Regions from separate parts of the Chitinophaga sp. HK235 genome, predicted to be linked through region 2. Evidence: riboswitches for the same ligand, from Rfam matches in the RefSeq annotation. Region 2 holds a riboswitch; each other region holds the start of a gene.
The links. Region 2 has a riboswitch for thiamine pyrophosphate ahead of KD145_RS26010 (TonB-dependent receptor). Riboswitches for the same ligand answer to the same signal wherever they lie in the genome.

Region 1: another riboswitch for thiamine pyrophosphate. It lies ahead of thiS (sulfur carrier protein ThiS); the one in region 2 lies ahead of KD145_RS26010 (TonB-dependent receptor).
Region 3: another riboswitch for thiamine pyrophosphate. It lies ahead of KD145_RS06365 (hypothetical protein); the one in region 2 lies ahead of KD145_RS26010 (TonB-dependent receptor).

Annotation. Positions count from the first base shown of each region.
Region 1 covers NZ_CP073766.1:5,317,059-5,322,323, forward strand. Annotated here, with positions in the region: gene KD145_RS19960 (thiamine phosphate synthase) at 1-240, opposite strand, end outside; gene thiC (phosphomethylpyrimidine synthase ThiC) at 254-2,107, opposite strand; gene thiS (sulfur carrier protein ThiS) at 2,191-2,394, opposite strand; TPP riboswitch at 2,445-2,547, opposite strand; gene KD145_RS19975 (lipocalin family protein) at 2,665-3,144, shown strand; gene KD145_RS19980 (hypothetical protein) at 3,151-3,402, opposite strand; gene KD145_RS19985 (sterol desaturase family protein) at 3,445-4,284, opposite strand; gene dnaN (DNA polymerase III subunit beta) at 4,625-5,265, opposite strand, start outside.
Region 2 covers NZ_CP073766.1:6,804,999-6,810,263, reverse strand. Annotated here, with positions in the region: gene der (ribosome biogenesis GTPase Der) at 1-587, opposite strand, end outside; gene era (GTPase Era) at 631-1,500, opposite strand; tRNA gene KD145_RS26020 (tRNA-Met) at 1,613-1,684, opposite strand; gene KD145_RS26015 (single-stranded DNA-binding protein) at 1,968-2,375, opposite strand; TPP riboswitch at 2,550-2,645, shown strand; gene KD145_RS26010 (TonB-dependent receptor) at 2,658-5,033, shown strand; gene KD145_RS26005 (hypothetical protein) at 5,086-5,265, opposite strand, start outside.
Region 3 covers NZ_CP073766.1:2,004,684-2,009,948, forward strand. Annotated here, with positions in the region: gene KD145_RS06350 (sugar phosphate isomerase/epimerase) at 1-811, shown strand, start outside; gene KD145_RS06355 (universal stress protein) at 812-1,654, opposite strand; gene KD145_RS06360 (dodecin family protein) at 1,722-1,928, opposite strand; TPP riboswitch at 2,174-2,275, shown strand; gene KD145_RS06365 (hypothetical protein) at 2,368-3,303, shown strand; gene KD145_RS06370 (HAD family hydrolase) at 3,550-4,248, shown strand; gene KD145_RS06375 (phosphoribosyltransferase family protein) at 4,224-5,090, shown strand; gene KD145_RS06380 (TerD family protein) at 5,080-5,265, shown strand, end outside.

The DNA of each region.
Region 1 (5,265 bases), 1.5 Mb from region 2:
CCGTACTTTACCACTTAGGTGGAGGCCTCCCACCGGAAACCGCTGACATACCTGAAAGTTATCGCGGACAATGATGCGAGCATAACAGGATGGGTCTGTTTTGTCCAGCAAGGCCATGTATTCCCTCGGTTGCCAGCTTGGCTTTCGTAGCAGGATACGATGGGCTCCTGCCTGCAGCAGGTCCGCGATTATTTTTTCTTCTTCGTATATGCGTTCTGGTGAGGTGATGATCCAGATCATACGGATGTGTTTTTTATTGATATATCTCGCCACCTTGAGCCGTAAATGCTTTTGATTGCTCTGTCATGCCGGCTTCCAGTGCTGTTGTTTCATCGAGTCCCTGTTTGGCAGCGAAGTCACGTACTTCCTGGGTAATTTTCATAGAGCAGAAGTGAGGGCCGCACATGGAGCAGAAATGGGCGATTTTGGCGCCTTCTGCAGGCAGCGTTTCGTCATGGAAAGAGCGGGCTGTTTCCGGATCCAGGGAAAGGTTGAACTGGTCTTCCCAGCGGAATTCAAAACGGGCCTTGCTGAGGGCGTTGTCGCGGTGTTGTGCACCAGGATGGCCTTTGGCGAGATCGGCAGCATGTGCCGCGATTTTGTAGGTGATAACACCTTGCCGTACATCTTCCTTGTTTGGTAGGCCCAGGTGTTCCTTGGGCGTAACATAACACAGCATGGCGGTACCAAACCACCCTATCATGGCGGCTCCTATGCCGGAAGTGATATGATCGTAGCCGGGAGCGATATCCGTAGTGAGAGGACCAAGTGTGTAGAAGGGTGCTTCATGGCAGTGTTGCAGCTGTTTGTCCATGTTTTCTTTGATAAGATGCATGGGCACGTGACCCGGACCTTCTATCATTACCTGCACCTGATGTTTCCAGGCTATTTTGGTGAGCTCTCCCAATGTTTCGAGTTCTGCAAACTGGGCGGCATCGTTGGCATCGGCGATACTGCCGGGACGAAGACCATCACCCAGTGAGAAAGAAACGTCGTGGGCTTTCATGATTTCACAGATCTCTTCAAAGTGGGTATAGAGGAAGTTTTCCTTGTGGTGAGCCAGACACCATTTAGCCATGATAGAGCCGCCACGGGATACTATGCCTGTTGTTCGTTTAGCCGTCAGCGGTATATAACGAAGTAATACACCTGCATGAATGGTGAAGTAGTCTACACCTTGTTCTGCCTGTTCGATAAGGGTGTCGCGGAAGATTTCCCAGGTAAGGTCTTCTGCTTTACCGTTCACTTTTTCGAGCGCCTGGTAGATAGGTACTGTACCAATGGGCACCGGGGAATTGCGGATGATCCACTCTCTTGTTTCGTGAATGTTTTTACCGGTGCTGAGGTCCATGATGGTATCGGTACCCCAGCGGCAGGACCATACGGCTTTTTCCACTTCCTCCTCTATGCTGGAGGTCACGGCGGAGTTGCCAATGTTGGCGTTTATTTTTACGAGAAAGTTACGGCCAATGATCATGGGTTCACTTTCCGGGTGGTTGATGTTGGCGGGTATGATGGCGCGTCCGGCGGCCACTTCCTGTCTTACAAATTCGGGTGTGATGAGTTTGGGAATATGGGCGCCCATGCTATTGCCCGGATGCTGATGCCAGAGCGGGTCGTTTTCCCGGAAGAGTTTGTCTGCGTATTGATTTTCGCGGATAGCGATATATTCCATTTCGGGGGTGATGATGCCTTGTTGCGCATAATACAACTGTGTCACATTTTTTCCGGGAAGTGCGCGGAGTGGTTTGGCGCTGATGCTCATTTGTGGCATGTTATCGCCTTGTTGCTGCAGTTGTCTGACGTAGGGACTGGTGTATTGCTGCAGCTGTTCCACATCTCCCCTGCTGCTGATCCATGATTCGCGCAGTCGGGGTAGTCCGCGGGTAACGTCGATGTTAATGGCGGGGTCGGTGTAGGGACCGCTGGTATCGTATACGATCACAGGTTCATTAGGGCTGGCGGTGCCATTGCGGCCATTAGTGCGTGTATCCGTTAAGGTTATCTTTCTCATAGCCACCTTTACGGGGTGGATCGTTCCGCTAACATAGATTTTTTCTGAAGCGGGGAAGGGAGTACGGCTGATGGCCGCGGGTTTTTGTTGCATGATGTAAGAATTTTTGGACATGGGAATCGCGCTTCCGTTTGATATAACGGAAAAGGGTAAACGAAGAAAAATTAATACAGGTTTTATCCGCCCTGCGTGGCGCGGATAATGGTTATACTATCGGCGTTTTGTAATGGTTGCTGGTCCCAGTTGTTTTTGGGGACCACCTGATTGTTGACCGCGATAGCGATACCTTTTTGAGCAGAGAGTTGAATAAACTGTAATAGGGCAGCAATAGTTATCCCTTGCTGCACCGCATAAAGTTTATTGTTTACAAGGACTTCCATGCGTGTTGGAATTTAAGTGAAACAATAAACTTTAAGGATGTGGAAGATGAGAAAGTTCAGTTACTTTTCCCTACGGCAGTATGAACTGCTTCAGGTACTGAGGGTATCATCTCAGCTTATCCCTGTTCAGGATAAACACCCCTAAAGTGATTGTAAAAGTAAAAGAAAAAATGATAATGGAGAGGGAATATTATTTTTCTGCGAGGGCTGCTGGTTTGGAGTGGGCAAAAAATATGGGTTGTATATAGTCGTAATTCGTAATTTAGTTTCATGCTAAGGAAACAGTTACCGTCACTATTGCCATTTTTATTGTTATTAATTGCCTGTAAGCAGAAAGCCGGCAGGGCACCGGAAGAGGTAGCTCATGACAGCAGCCTGATAGTTATAACAGATAGCAGCAATGCCGGCGTTACCGACAGCATCGCTGCTGTAACTGATACACTGCATATTGATGCAGCTAAGCTCATAGGGAAATGGATACAGCCCGTAGCGGGCCTGGATAAGGAAATGCAGGGATTTCAACTGCGCAGTAACGGGACAGCCCGCTCTATTAACATGTACACGCTGATATATGAAAAATGGGCGCTGAATAACGACACACTGTTATTGTGGAGCCATTCGGAGGGAGTAAAGGATACTGCTGCCATTGTGGACACCACTATTATCAGGGAGTTGTCAGATACATCGTTGGTATTGTTTCCTATAAAAGCTGCTGAGGGCTATACGGACAGGTACCGTCGTCGCCAATAAACCTACTCAGCTATAAATCTGCCACAGTCCTACCAGGCAGGCTACTACCGACATGAAGATGCCGGCGGCGGCGAGCTGCATATCATCGATGTTTTTTCTGCCGATAAAGAGGGAAATAAGACCGAGTATGCCAGCTACAACACCGGATGTAACGGCATAGGCGGGCGTTTTGGTAGTAAAGGCAAATGCTGCGGCGATAACGCCGATTACCAGTGCAGCAATGCAGGTTGTTTTTGTGAGTGTGGTTGAGTGTTGCATATATATTCGGATTTAATGAACAGATGAAGAAAAATCGTACAATTATAGGTTACTGCTTACTCCACTTACCTTGTCTTTGTCAGTTACAGGGTGTTCCCAGGGCACTTTGAGCAGTGGGCCTACTTCCTGGTAACGGTTATCCGTATATTCATCCAGTCCGTAACGGATGGAGGTAGTATCGGGAACTGCTTTAAAGGTGCCGAAAAGGCGATCCCATATAGAGAAAATATTGGCATAATTGGAGTCTGTTTCCGGTTGGTAATGGCTATGATGCACCTTATGCATGTCGGGTGACACGATCACCCAGCTGAGGATATCATCGAGTACTTTGGGCAGCCGTATGTTGGCATGATTGAACTGCGACATAAATGCGGACAGGGTCTGGTAAAACATCACCATCCAGAAGGGTACTCCCATGGTGATGATGGCCACAAAGAGGGCGGCTACCCGGAAGATACTTTCTACCGGATGATGGCGCAGCGCGGTGGTAGCGTCAATCTGGGTGTCTATATGGTGTATTTTATGGAACTGCCACATCCAGGCGGCTTTATGTTGTACGAGATGGATCAGGTAAGCGCCTATCAGGTCGAGCATCAGGAGGGCCAGTATGGTATGGAGCCATAGGGGGAGATGGAGCCAGTACAGGAGTCCGAAGTGGGTGCTGCTGGTCCACAGGGAGGCTTTGACGATCAGGAAGGCGCAGGCAGTGTTGATGACGAGGGTGGTGAGTGTAAAGAACAGATTCGTACCGGCATGACGGTACTTGTTGTTACGGAAGTGGAAACGGGGCACCAGGCCTTCTATGATCCACAGTAACAGCAATCCGCCCACGAGGATAGCGGTGCGGTAATAAGATGGAATATTTTCAAAAAATGTTACCATATACTGGTAAGATATATTCGGAACTGTCTTTAACGTTGCTTTAATGCATACTGGAGGTTTTTTCGGGCCGGCAACAATTTCTAACGGGTGGATATTCGGGAGTAACTAATCTATACAAATACTGTTTCTACTGTTGTTTCTATAAGCTGTTTTTTCTGTTTACTCCGCTTAAAAATTACAACATTTTGGGGAATAAATAAGCGCTCTTTTCCGCCATGGGCAAAGAAAAAAGCAACCTCTTTGGAAGAGATTGCTTTATATATAAGTTTTTAGCTATAAGCATGTGACTTTTAGTATATCCGTTTGCTTTAGGCGGGACTAAAAGTTACTTTTTTACAGTTTAGTTATTCAGCATCAGTGGCATTACCAGCATGAGCAGATCTTCATTTTCTTCTTTTTCGGAAGGTTTGAGGATACCTGCTTTGGTAGCGGTGGCCAGTTCAACGGTTACTTCATCCCCTTCTGCGGCGTTGAGCATTTCGATGAGGAATTTGGCGTTGAAGGCGATCTGCATATCTTCGCCGGTGTACTGGCAGTTCATACGTTCGTTACCTTCAAAGGAGAAGTCTACGTCCTGGGCGGAGAGCTGCAGTTCAGTGCCGGTGATATTGAGTGCTACCTGGTTGGTGCTTTTGTTAGCGAATACGCCTACACGTTTCAGGGCATTCTGGAAGTCGCTTTTTACCACGGTGAGGCGGTAAGGGTTGTCTTTAGGTATTACCACCTTATAGTCAGGGAAACGGGCATCGATGAGGCGGCAGATCATCTGGGCGCCTTCGTGCTGTACGAAGAAGTGGTTCTGGCTATAAGATACCTTGATTTCAGTATCGTTGTCCGGCAGGGCAGATTTCAGGAGGTTCAGCGGTTTTTTAGGAACGATGAAACTGTCTGCCTGTGGACATTTTACGTCTGTTCTTACATATTTCACCAGTCTGTGGGCGTCGGTGGCCACGAAGGTGAGATGTTCGGTGCCCAGCTCGA
Region 2 (5,265 bases):
GCGTTGAGCAGGGAAGATTTACCCACATTAGGCTGGCCAATGATCGCAATTTTAGGGATATTGGATTCCAGGTTGGGGTCTTCCATATCATCGGTGATATTGGTTACGATATCATCGAGCAGTTCACCGGTACCGCTTCCACTCATAGAAGAGAGGAAGAAGGTTTTATCGAAGCCAAGGCTGTAGAACTCAGTGGCTTCCAGCTGACGCTGGCCGTTATCCACTTTATTGACAACCAGGTATACCGGTTTGGAAGTACGGCGCAGGAGATTGGCCACATCGGAATCGAGATCGGTGATGCCGGTTGATACATCGGTCATGAATATCAGCACGTTTGCTTCATCCATGGCCACTTTGGCCTGTTTACGGATTTCCCGTTCAAATACATCATCACTGTTGGATACAAACCCGCCGGTATCGATCACGTTGAAAGATTTGCCGTTCCAGTCCGCAATACCATATTGACGATCACGCGTTACACCGCTCTGATCGTCTACGATAGCTCTGCGCTGTTCCAGTAAACGGTTGAACAACGTTGATTTGCCCACGTTCGGGCGGCCCACTATAGCTACTGTAAATCCAGCCATTGTATATTACTATTACTATTTTTAAAAATTGTGCACAACGGAATTAATATCCGTATTCTTTCAGGAAGAGATCGTTGTCTCTCCATTTACCACGTACCTTAACGAACAGTTCGAGGAACACCTTACGTTCGATGAATTGCTCGATTTCTTTTCTGGCCTGTGTTCCCAGCTCACGGATCGATTTACCTCCTTCTCCAAGAATGATGCCTTTCTGCGTATCACGGGTAACGATGATCTCTGCCGTTATTTTAGTCAGTGTTTCCTTTTCCTGGAACTGAGTGACGATTACGGTAGTATGGTAAGGGATTTCTTCTTCAAACAACTGGAAGATTTTTTCCCGTATCATTTCTGCCACCAGAAAACGTGTAGACTTGTCCGTGAGGGTATCGTCCGGGTAAAAAGGGTTCCCTTCCGGGAGCATGGCAACGATTTCCTTCATCAGTTCGGGGAGTCCTTTTTTCTGTCTGGCAGAGATAGCTACTACCGCTTTGGCTTTTCCCCATGCTTTAACCCGTTCGAGCAGTGCGTCCATGTCTGCTTTAACGAGGTTATCCATTTTGTTGATGATGAGGATAGCCGGTACTTTGAGCCGTAAGGATTCGAACAGTTCGAGGTTTTCTTCCAGCGAGTCTTTTGCGTCCATGATCAGTAAAGCCACGTCAGCATCTTCCAGGGCTGATTTCACCGCACTCATCATTTTTTCGTGCAGTTTATATTTCGGGTCGATGATACCAGGGGTATCGGAGAATACGATCTGGTAGCCCGGCTCTGTCAATACGCCTGTGATACGATGTCTGGTGGTTTGCACCTTGGGGGATATGATAGCCAGCTTTTCACCGATGATGGCGTTGAGCAAGGTACTTTTTCCCGCATTGGGCTTACCGAATATGTTTACAAAACCTGCTTTGTGCATGATGATCTTATGAAGGCTGTGATGCATTCCACAGCTCAAACTTACGGAAATAAAAAAAGCCGAATTTCTTCGGCTCTTTCTGGTCTCTTTACCAGCGCTGATGCGCTCTTTGTAGCGAGGAGCGGATTCGAACCACTGACCTTCGGGTTATGAGCCCGACGAGCTACCTCTGCTCTACCTCGCAATGAGGGTGCAAAGATAGAATTATTTTCATTCACACCAAATCTTTTTAAAAAAAAATTAAAAAAGGGGGTGTTGGGGTAATATTTCTGAGGGGTAAAAATGAAAGCAATCCGCCAGGGCACTATATCCTGTGGCCAATAGATTCTACTAAAAATTATTATATACAACTAACAACACATACATACTAAAAGATATGATATGGTGAATGGGAGCAATAACCTTATCGGAAAAGAAGCTGTCTCCATTACCAGAGACAGCCCTTCCTGTTGGAATGCATGTTTTATTTAGAAGGGCAGATCGTCGGCGGGTTGTTCTTCCACAAGCTCCTGCTCGGGAACAGCCGGAACTTCAGGCATGATCGTGCGGCGTTTTTCATCATCCTTACGGCTAAGCAGCTGCAGCTGGAAAACCCGGAGCCGGAGTGCTCCCGCAGGATTGTTGTTTTTAGTGATGTAACCTTCCGATTTGGGCGCTCCTTCCACAAATACCAGCACACCCTGGTTCAGATAAGGTGCCAGTCCTTCCCTGTTCCACAAAGAGCAGTCCACCCAGGTGGTCCGTTCTTCCAGCACGCCGGCGTGGTTTCTGAAACGCTCATTCACCGCCACCGGAAAATTAAGCACCACATTGCCGTTCACTTCCTTCCTGACTACATCCCGGCCCAAATGGCCGATTAACTGAAGTTTGATCATCTGATAAAGATTTAATGGTTAAAAATTTATACAAGATGATTGAGAGAAGTGCAGCAGGAAAATACATCATTTTTTCCGTTTTCACGCCAGCGGCTACACACACCTGTCAACAAAAAACAATTTTATGTTTTTATTAACCTATCTTTGCAGCTTAGCAAGGAATCAACAACTCCTTCGCCATTTATGGGGTGCCTTACTTTTCAGGCTGAGATCACACCCACAGAACCTGGACCAGGTAATGCTGGTTAGGAAATTGAAAACAGAAAACAGACATATTTAAAAATGAAACAGCTTATGTTGCTGGTGCTGCTGTCTATAGCAGGCACTTTACAGGCACAATCCCTGCTGACGGGTACCGTTACCAGTAAAACCAATGGTAAACCGCTGGAAGGTGTTACCATCTCTATCAACCAAACAGGCACCTTAACAGATCAAAAAGGCCGTTACAGCATTCATCTCCCTAAAAAAGGAAATTATACGCTTCAGGTAAGTTATATCGGTTACAAATCCTACAACACCACCCTGCAGGCTTCCAACAGCACACAGGTGGCAGATATCGCACTGGAAGAAACCGGCCTTCTTGTGAAACCGGTAGAGATCAGCAGTCTCCGCGCCGGTAAAAACGCTCCGTTTGTGAACAGCACTTTATCTGCTGCCGATATCAAAAAGGCCAACCTCGGACAAGACCTGCCCATACTGCTGGACCAACAACCCGGCGTAGTCACCAGCTCCGACGCCGGTACCGGTATCGGCTATACGGGCATGCGCGTACGTGGCTCCGACATCACCCGCATCAACGTTACCGTTAACGGTATACCTGTCAACGATGCGGAATCACAAGGTACTTTCTTCGTGAACATGCCTGATTTTGCCTCCTCCGTGAGCAGCATAGAATTGCAACGCGGTGTAGGTACCTCCACCAACGGAGCCGCCGCCTTCGGGGCCACGCTCAACCTCAGCACCAACGAATTCCGTGAAAAAGCATATGGTGAAATCAATAGCAGCTTCGGCTCCTTCAACAGCTGGAAAAATACTGTCAAAGTAGGTTCCGGCCTTATCAACGACCACTTCACCATCGACGCACGCCTGTCTAAAATCACCTCCGACGGATATATAGACCGCGCCACCTCTGACCTGCGCTCCTTCTATACTTCCGCCGCGTACATCTCCAAAAAGACAGCGCTGCGCCTCAACATCTTCTCCGGCAAAGAAAAAACATACCAGGCCTGGAACGGCGTACCAAAGGCATTCCTGGACTCCGCCAGGACATATAACTCTGCCGGCACCGCAAAACCCGGTACTCCCTACAACAACGAAACTGACAACTACCAACAGGACCACTATCAGCTGTTCCTCAATCAGGAAATAAATTCCGGTCTCAACTTCAACGTAGCCCTGCACCTCACCCGTGGCCGCGGCTACTACGAACAATATAGAGCCAACAGTGCACTCTCTGATTACGGTCTGCCTCCCTTCGAAATCAACGGCACCCCAGTTACCAGCACCGACCTGGTACGTCAGCTCTGGCTCGACAACTACTTCTACGGCAGCGTCTTCTCTGTGAACCGTACCGGCAACAAATTCAACTGGAGCCTCGGCGGCGGCTGGAACCGCTATACCGGTGATCACTACGGTAAAGTCATCTGGGCTAAAGTCGGCATAGACAAAGACCATGAATACTACCGCTACCCCGCCGACAAAAACGATTTCAACATCTACTGGAAAGGAGAATACAAAATCACTGAAGCACTGCGTCTCTTCGCCGATCTGCAGTACCGCAACATCGCCTACAACATGAACGGCTTTGAAGCCGCACCGGAATATATGGCGCATGTCTACTATAACTTCTTTAATCCTAAGGCTGGCATCTCTTATCTGCTCAGTCCCGCCAGCCGGGTGTTTGCCTCCATCGCCGTGGCGCATAAAGAACCTAATCGTGTTGACTTCGAATCCAACTACGGCGTAACACAGCCTAAACCCGAAGTACTCCGCGACCTCGAAGCCGGTTACTCCTGGAGCAACAGCATCGCCTCCCTCCAGGCCAACGTATACTACATGAACTATAAAAACCAGCTCGTACAAACCGGTATGCTCACCGATGTAGGTGCTTATGTTCGTACCAACATACCTAAGAGTTATCGTGCAGGCGTGGAAGTGAGTGGTAACGTTAAACTGAGCAATATCTTCTCCATCGCTGCCAACGCAGCTTTCAGCCAGAATAAAGTACTGGACTACAATGCTATCTCCTACGACAGCAATGCTGTAGCCCACACTGAGACATATAAGAAAACAAACATCTCCTTCTCCCCTTCCTTCGTAGGTGGATACACACTGACTGCCCGTCCGCTGAAAGGTCTCACCATAGACCTGATCGGCAAATACGTCAGCCGTCAGTATCTGGCTAATACTTCCAGCAACGATGCCAGTCTCGATCCTTATTACGTAAGCAACCTTCGTTTCAACTACGTAGTACCGCAACCGTTATTCCGCGAACTGGGACTGCAACTTATGCTCAACAATATCTTCAATAAAAAATATGAGCCTAACGGAAGCACCTACAGTGCTTATGATCTGAAGCAGAACAAGGTAGTGTATGATACTTACTACTACCCCATGGCAGGGTTTAATTGTTTTGTGGGAGTGAGTGTAGGGTTTTAGGATAAACTGTAAATATTAACGGCCGCCTTGTACAAAGGCGGCCGTCGATATTTTAACCGGGTCCAATTTGAGTCAGCCCCTTTTGTTTATAATTATCATTTACAATTAAATCCATTGCTTCGGGATTGCTTAGCTCTATCTGAATTACTTTATAAGGTATTTTGAAATCTTGTGGCACAGGAGCGATTGTTGGCGTGTAAATGAACAATGTATCATCCTGTAGTTTGTAATA
Region 3 (5,265 bases), 3.5 Mb from region 2:
CTCTCTGGGCCTGGCTGCCACCTCCTTTTCTCCCCTGATGGCCGCTGCCGGCAGAAAATCCGATACCATCCCTGCCAAAGACAAACTCTCTGTAGGCGTGGCAGGATATACCTTCGCCCAATTCAGCCTGGACCAGGCTATCAGCATGATGCAACGGACCAACATCCGGCATATTTCCGTCAAGGATATTCATCTTCCCCTCAACAGCAGCCCCGAACAGATACAGCAGGTATTAGGCAAATTCAAGGACGCAGGCATTAACGTATATGCGGTAGGCGTTATCTATATGAAAACCCGGCAGGCAGTAGATGAAGCCTTCTCTTACGCCCAAAGGGTTGGCGTACCCATGATTGTAGGGGTTCCCACACCGGAACTGCTGGACTATACAGAAGAAAAAGTAAAGGCCACCAACATCCGCATCGCCATCCACAACCATGGTCCGGAAGATGCCCTGTATCCCGGTCCTGAAAATGCCTGGAAACATATCCGGAACCGCGACGCCCGCATGGGCCTGTGCATCGACATCGGCCATGCCACCCGTGCAGGCGAAGATCCCGCCAAAGCAGTCCTGGCCTATAAGGAACGGGTATTCGATCTTCATCTCAAAGATGTGACACAGGCGTCCAAAGATGGTAAAGCCACCGAAATAGGCAGAGGTGTCATCCGCTTCGATCAGCTGGCAAGCGCATTGGAAAAAATCAAATATAAAGGCATCTGCAGCATAGAATACGAGAAAAACATGACAGACCCGCTGCCCGGTATCGCAGAATCTGTTGGCTATTTCAAAGGGGTCGTTAACACAGTAAAATAATCATTCCGGCAACGCCGGTATCGACAACAAAGGTACCTGCGAATTATAAGCAAGCTCCTTCGATATACTCTTGTGAAAAATGGAAGAGATAAATGAATGTTTCTTCGGGACCGTCACAATCAGGGAAGCATGATTCTCCCTTGAAAACTCAAGCACGCCTTCCACGACATTGGTACCGTTCATATAATGGAAGGTGGGATTGTATTGCTCCAGCAGGTCATGCAGCTGGGAGATCTGCTCTTTTGTTTCCGGGGAATACTTTTCTCCGGAAACAGGTTCCACATTTACTACATGCACTTCCGGCTTAAACAGGTCCAGGAAGTGATACAGCTGTTGGGCGGAAGATTTTGATATATTCCGGAGGTCCGTAGAAAAAATGATGCTTTTGATTTCTTTACCTACGATAGCATCTTTAGGCACCACCAATACCGGGTATTCGCTCGTTTTCATCACCTGGGAAGTATTGCTGCCCATAAAAAAATGTTCCAGGTTCGACTTCCCTGAAATACCCATCACTACCAGGTCTACCTCCTTCTCTTTACAGAGTTTGTTAAGATGATCGGGCAGATAGGCTTCTTCCGCCAGCAGGTCATACTTAATATCTGTGTCTATCATAAGGCGCAGCTGGTCCTGGATAGCCGCCAGTGATTCCATGTTTTCCAGATAAACGAGATTATCCATTTTCGGTGTTGGCACGGGAAATTCGGAACCAGCTATAATGGTCCGGTATGCATGGTAAAGGATGATCCGCTCTACCTGCAGTTTGTCGGCCAGGTTGCTGGCGTATTCTGCCGCCCGGAAGGCAGCGTCCGAAAAGTCGGTCAGTATCAGCATCGATTTCATAATAGCTTCATTCAATGTGGTGGAAATAGGGATTGAACAATTGGCCGGCCCAATCCCTGTTTGTTTGTCAATGATGGTCCACTCTGAAAGACACTTTACAGATCAGCCCATAGGTGGAGAGCTTCCCGTCTTTTACATGCACTTTCAGATCTTTTATATAAACGGAGTCTATATTGTGCACCGTTTTGGACACTTCTTTCACCGCATTTTGAATTGCGTCATCAAAACTCTTTTCGGAGGAAGCAATAACCTCAATCACTTTTACGATAGACATAATAAAGATTTTAAGGTGAAATAATACAGTATTTGTACATGAAACAAACGATCTACCTGTTTGTTCAACTGCTTGCCTGCACCGGGTTTGAGGCTTCTTTCAACCGAAAGCGGACAGGCAAAACCTGATACACAATGTGCAATCCATGCTACAGTAAAAGGCTGTGTCGGCAAATGGTTTTATTGTGAATCAATAGCTTGGCCAAACCAGCAGATACGGCATGGTTCTTTTACCTGTTTCAATAGCGTTTCTGAAAAGGGGTGGTTTGGAATGAAAACAAATCTGAGATGAAACCCTAATAACCTGAACTGGATAATACCAGCGTAGGGAAGCAGGAAACACGAAGGAGGCACTGGAAAAACCGGCGCCTTCTTTTTTTAAATCCTGATTTAATAACTATCTTACGGGCTTGATTTTTTTTAATCTAAACCCTGTACCAATGAAAAAAATGTGGATGGCCTGTGCCTTGTTGTTGCCCGTTTCCCTGTACGCCCAAACTGCAACACTCGTTCCCCCTGCTAATAATAGCTACGCAGGATTGGAAAAAAATATGCTCTTTTATGCCAACACCCGCTTTAAAGTGACGCAGGCAGGCGGCAACCAGCTGGACCTTTACAAACTCTTTGATGGAAGGTACGATCCTGCCTATACCACCGCCCCTTCGGAGAGTAATCCTACTGTGATCACTATAGAAGGTTTTAAAGTACAAAACACTCAGCGACTCGCCTACGTGGGGTGGACAACCCGCTACTGGGCTCCTGTTCATTTTAAGGTTGAAGGTTACGATATAAGTGGCCCCGGCTGGGTAACGCTGGCGGAGGTGACTAACAATGCTAACGGTGAATTCATCAAGGATATAAATGGCTTGTTTGCCCAGATCCGATTTACTTTTTATACCGGCAGCGGCCCCCAGGGCCAATTAGGCATTTCAGAACTGTTTTATCTGAACGGAGAAGCCACACAGGCCTATGACGGGCTCATGGTTCAGTATGATGATGCCAACAATGTCAATCTGGGCACTAACCTCCACCCCTCTACGCTGAATGTGAATGGAATGATCAATACCAAAAGAGTAAAAGTGAACCAGGACAACTGGGCTGATTTTGTATTTGACCCTTCCTACACGCTGCCTGCATTACCGGCCGTGGAAAAATTCATTCAGGACAATCAGCATCTGCCCAACATTCCCTCTGCAAAAGAAGTAACTGATAAAGGGCTGGACCTGGGCGATATCAGCGCCCGGCTGCTGCAGAAAATAGAAGAGCTGACTCTGTACATGATCGAACAACATAAAAAAATCGAAACACTGACCAGAGAAAACCAGGCCATGGCCGAAAAGATCAAACAACTGCAAAATGGCCGCAGCACTAGATAATTTCAGGTCGTTTTGACAGAAATCGTTTATTATCAATATCTTAATCCTGAAAATATTTCATTTTCGTGTAGGATTAAGTGTTATATTAGTTGCATAAAATATTACCGGCAGGCTTTTTGATATTAACCCGGCTCATAGACCAATGATCAGCTTATAACTTATGAATGCTATGTTACCAACAAAATAGGTTTAACCCTGATTTAAACGCTGTTCCATGACCGCCATTACTTATGCCATCAACAACAGATGAACAACTATTATCATTATTCCTTTGACCTCTGGTTAACACTGATCAGATCAAACCCTTCCTTTAAACAGGAAAGAACAAGGTTTTTTTTTGATCATTTTAACCAGCAGCAGAAATCGCTGGAAGAAACCGACCGGATCTTCCGCAGGATTGACCTTATGACGAATGCCATCAACGAAAAAACCGGTGGCAATCTCGAAGCGGAAGAATTGTACCTGATGGTGATCAGTGAGATGAATGACCACCGGTATGATTTTGAGAAGATAGATCTGCAGGCACTTTACGGAGAAATGGAATCACTGGTAATGAAATATCTGCCGATGGTGTATTGTTCCGCTACCATGAACGTATTGCGTACGCTCAAAGAAAGACAGGGCTGTACACTCAGCCTGCTGAGCAACACGGCCTTCATCAAAGGCCGTACGCTGAGACGGGTGCTGCAGGAACTGGAACTGGACCGTTACCTCGATTTTCAGTTATATTCAGATGAAACGGGGATGTCTAAACCGAATGAGCAGTTTTTCCGTTTGATGCTGGAGCATATTGCCAGCGCCAGAAACGGGGAAGTACTGGCTCCCGGGCATATTATTCATATAGGCGACAACGTGAAAGCAGACATTCAGGGAGCCAGTGCCATAGGTATCCATACCTTACTGGTCAACTCCAACAATCAATGTATTTCAAGTCTACTGAACTGATGAAACAGACCTATTCATTGCACAAAATCACTGATGCCAGCGATTTCGGATTCTGTCCGGACGACTACAGCCGTTTTAAATTCGGAGACGACGCGGTAGCCGCAAAATTTGGTATCAGTCTGGCAGATGGGTTTATAGCACATCACCTGACAGGACGCTCCATCCCACAACTGGTGGTGGTGTCCAGCCCCTATGCCTTTATCCCTACCGCCACCTTCGCCATGAAAAACCATTTCGTTTTCCGGCTCAACAGGTGGCTGGCTGCCAACGGCCATCCGGTACTGCAGGAAACCAAAGTACACCGTATCATCACCTACCGGGAGGATTACGGTGAACTGGATGCGGAACAACGACTGAAACTGATCGGTAACGATTCTTTTCATATAGACCGGGAATTCCTGGCCGGCAAAACCATCCTGTTCCTCGATGATATCCGTATCACCGGCGGACACGAAAGAATGATCCTCAAAATGGTGGAAGCCTATCAGCTGACCAATGAGATGTATTTGCTCTATTTCGCTGAATTGCAGAACCATAGCATACATCCCAGCATTGAGAACTTCCTCAACTACCATTTTGTGAAGTCTATCTTCCACCTGGAAAAAATCATTCAGGATGAACATTTCTGTATCAATACCAGAATTGTAAAATATATTCTCAATTACGATTTCGATTCATTTTGTATTTTCCTGCAGAATCAATCGGACAAGTTCATCCATCTTTTGTACGATATGGCATTAGGCAATAGTTATCATACTATTGAAGCCTATCAACGGAATCTTCATTATATTAACAACTATATATTTCAAAGAAAACATAAAAGCATAGAACATGGCAATTAATTTGCAAAAAGGACAACGGCAGGCAATTAATGCTCCCAAATTTACGATCGGACTGGGCTGGGACACCAACGCCTCTTCTACCGGCACCAGCTTCGACCTGGACGCTTCCATCTTTGTTATGGGAGAAAACAAAAAGATCCTGTCCGACCAGCACTTTATCTTTTACAACAACCTC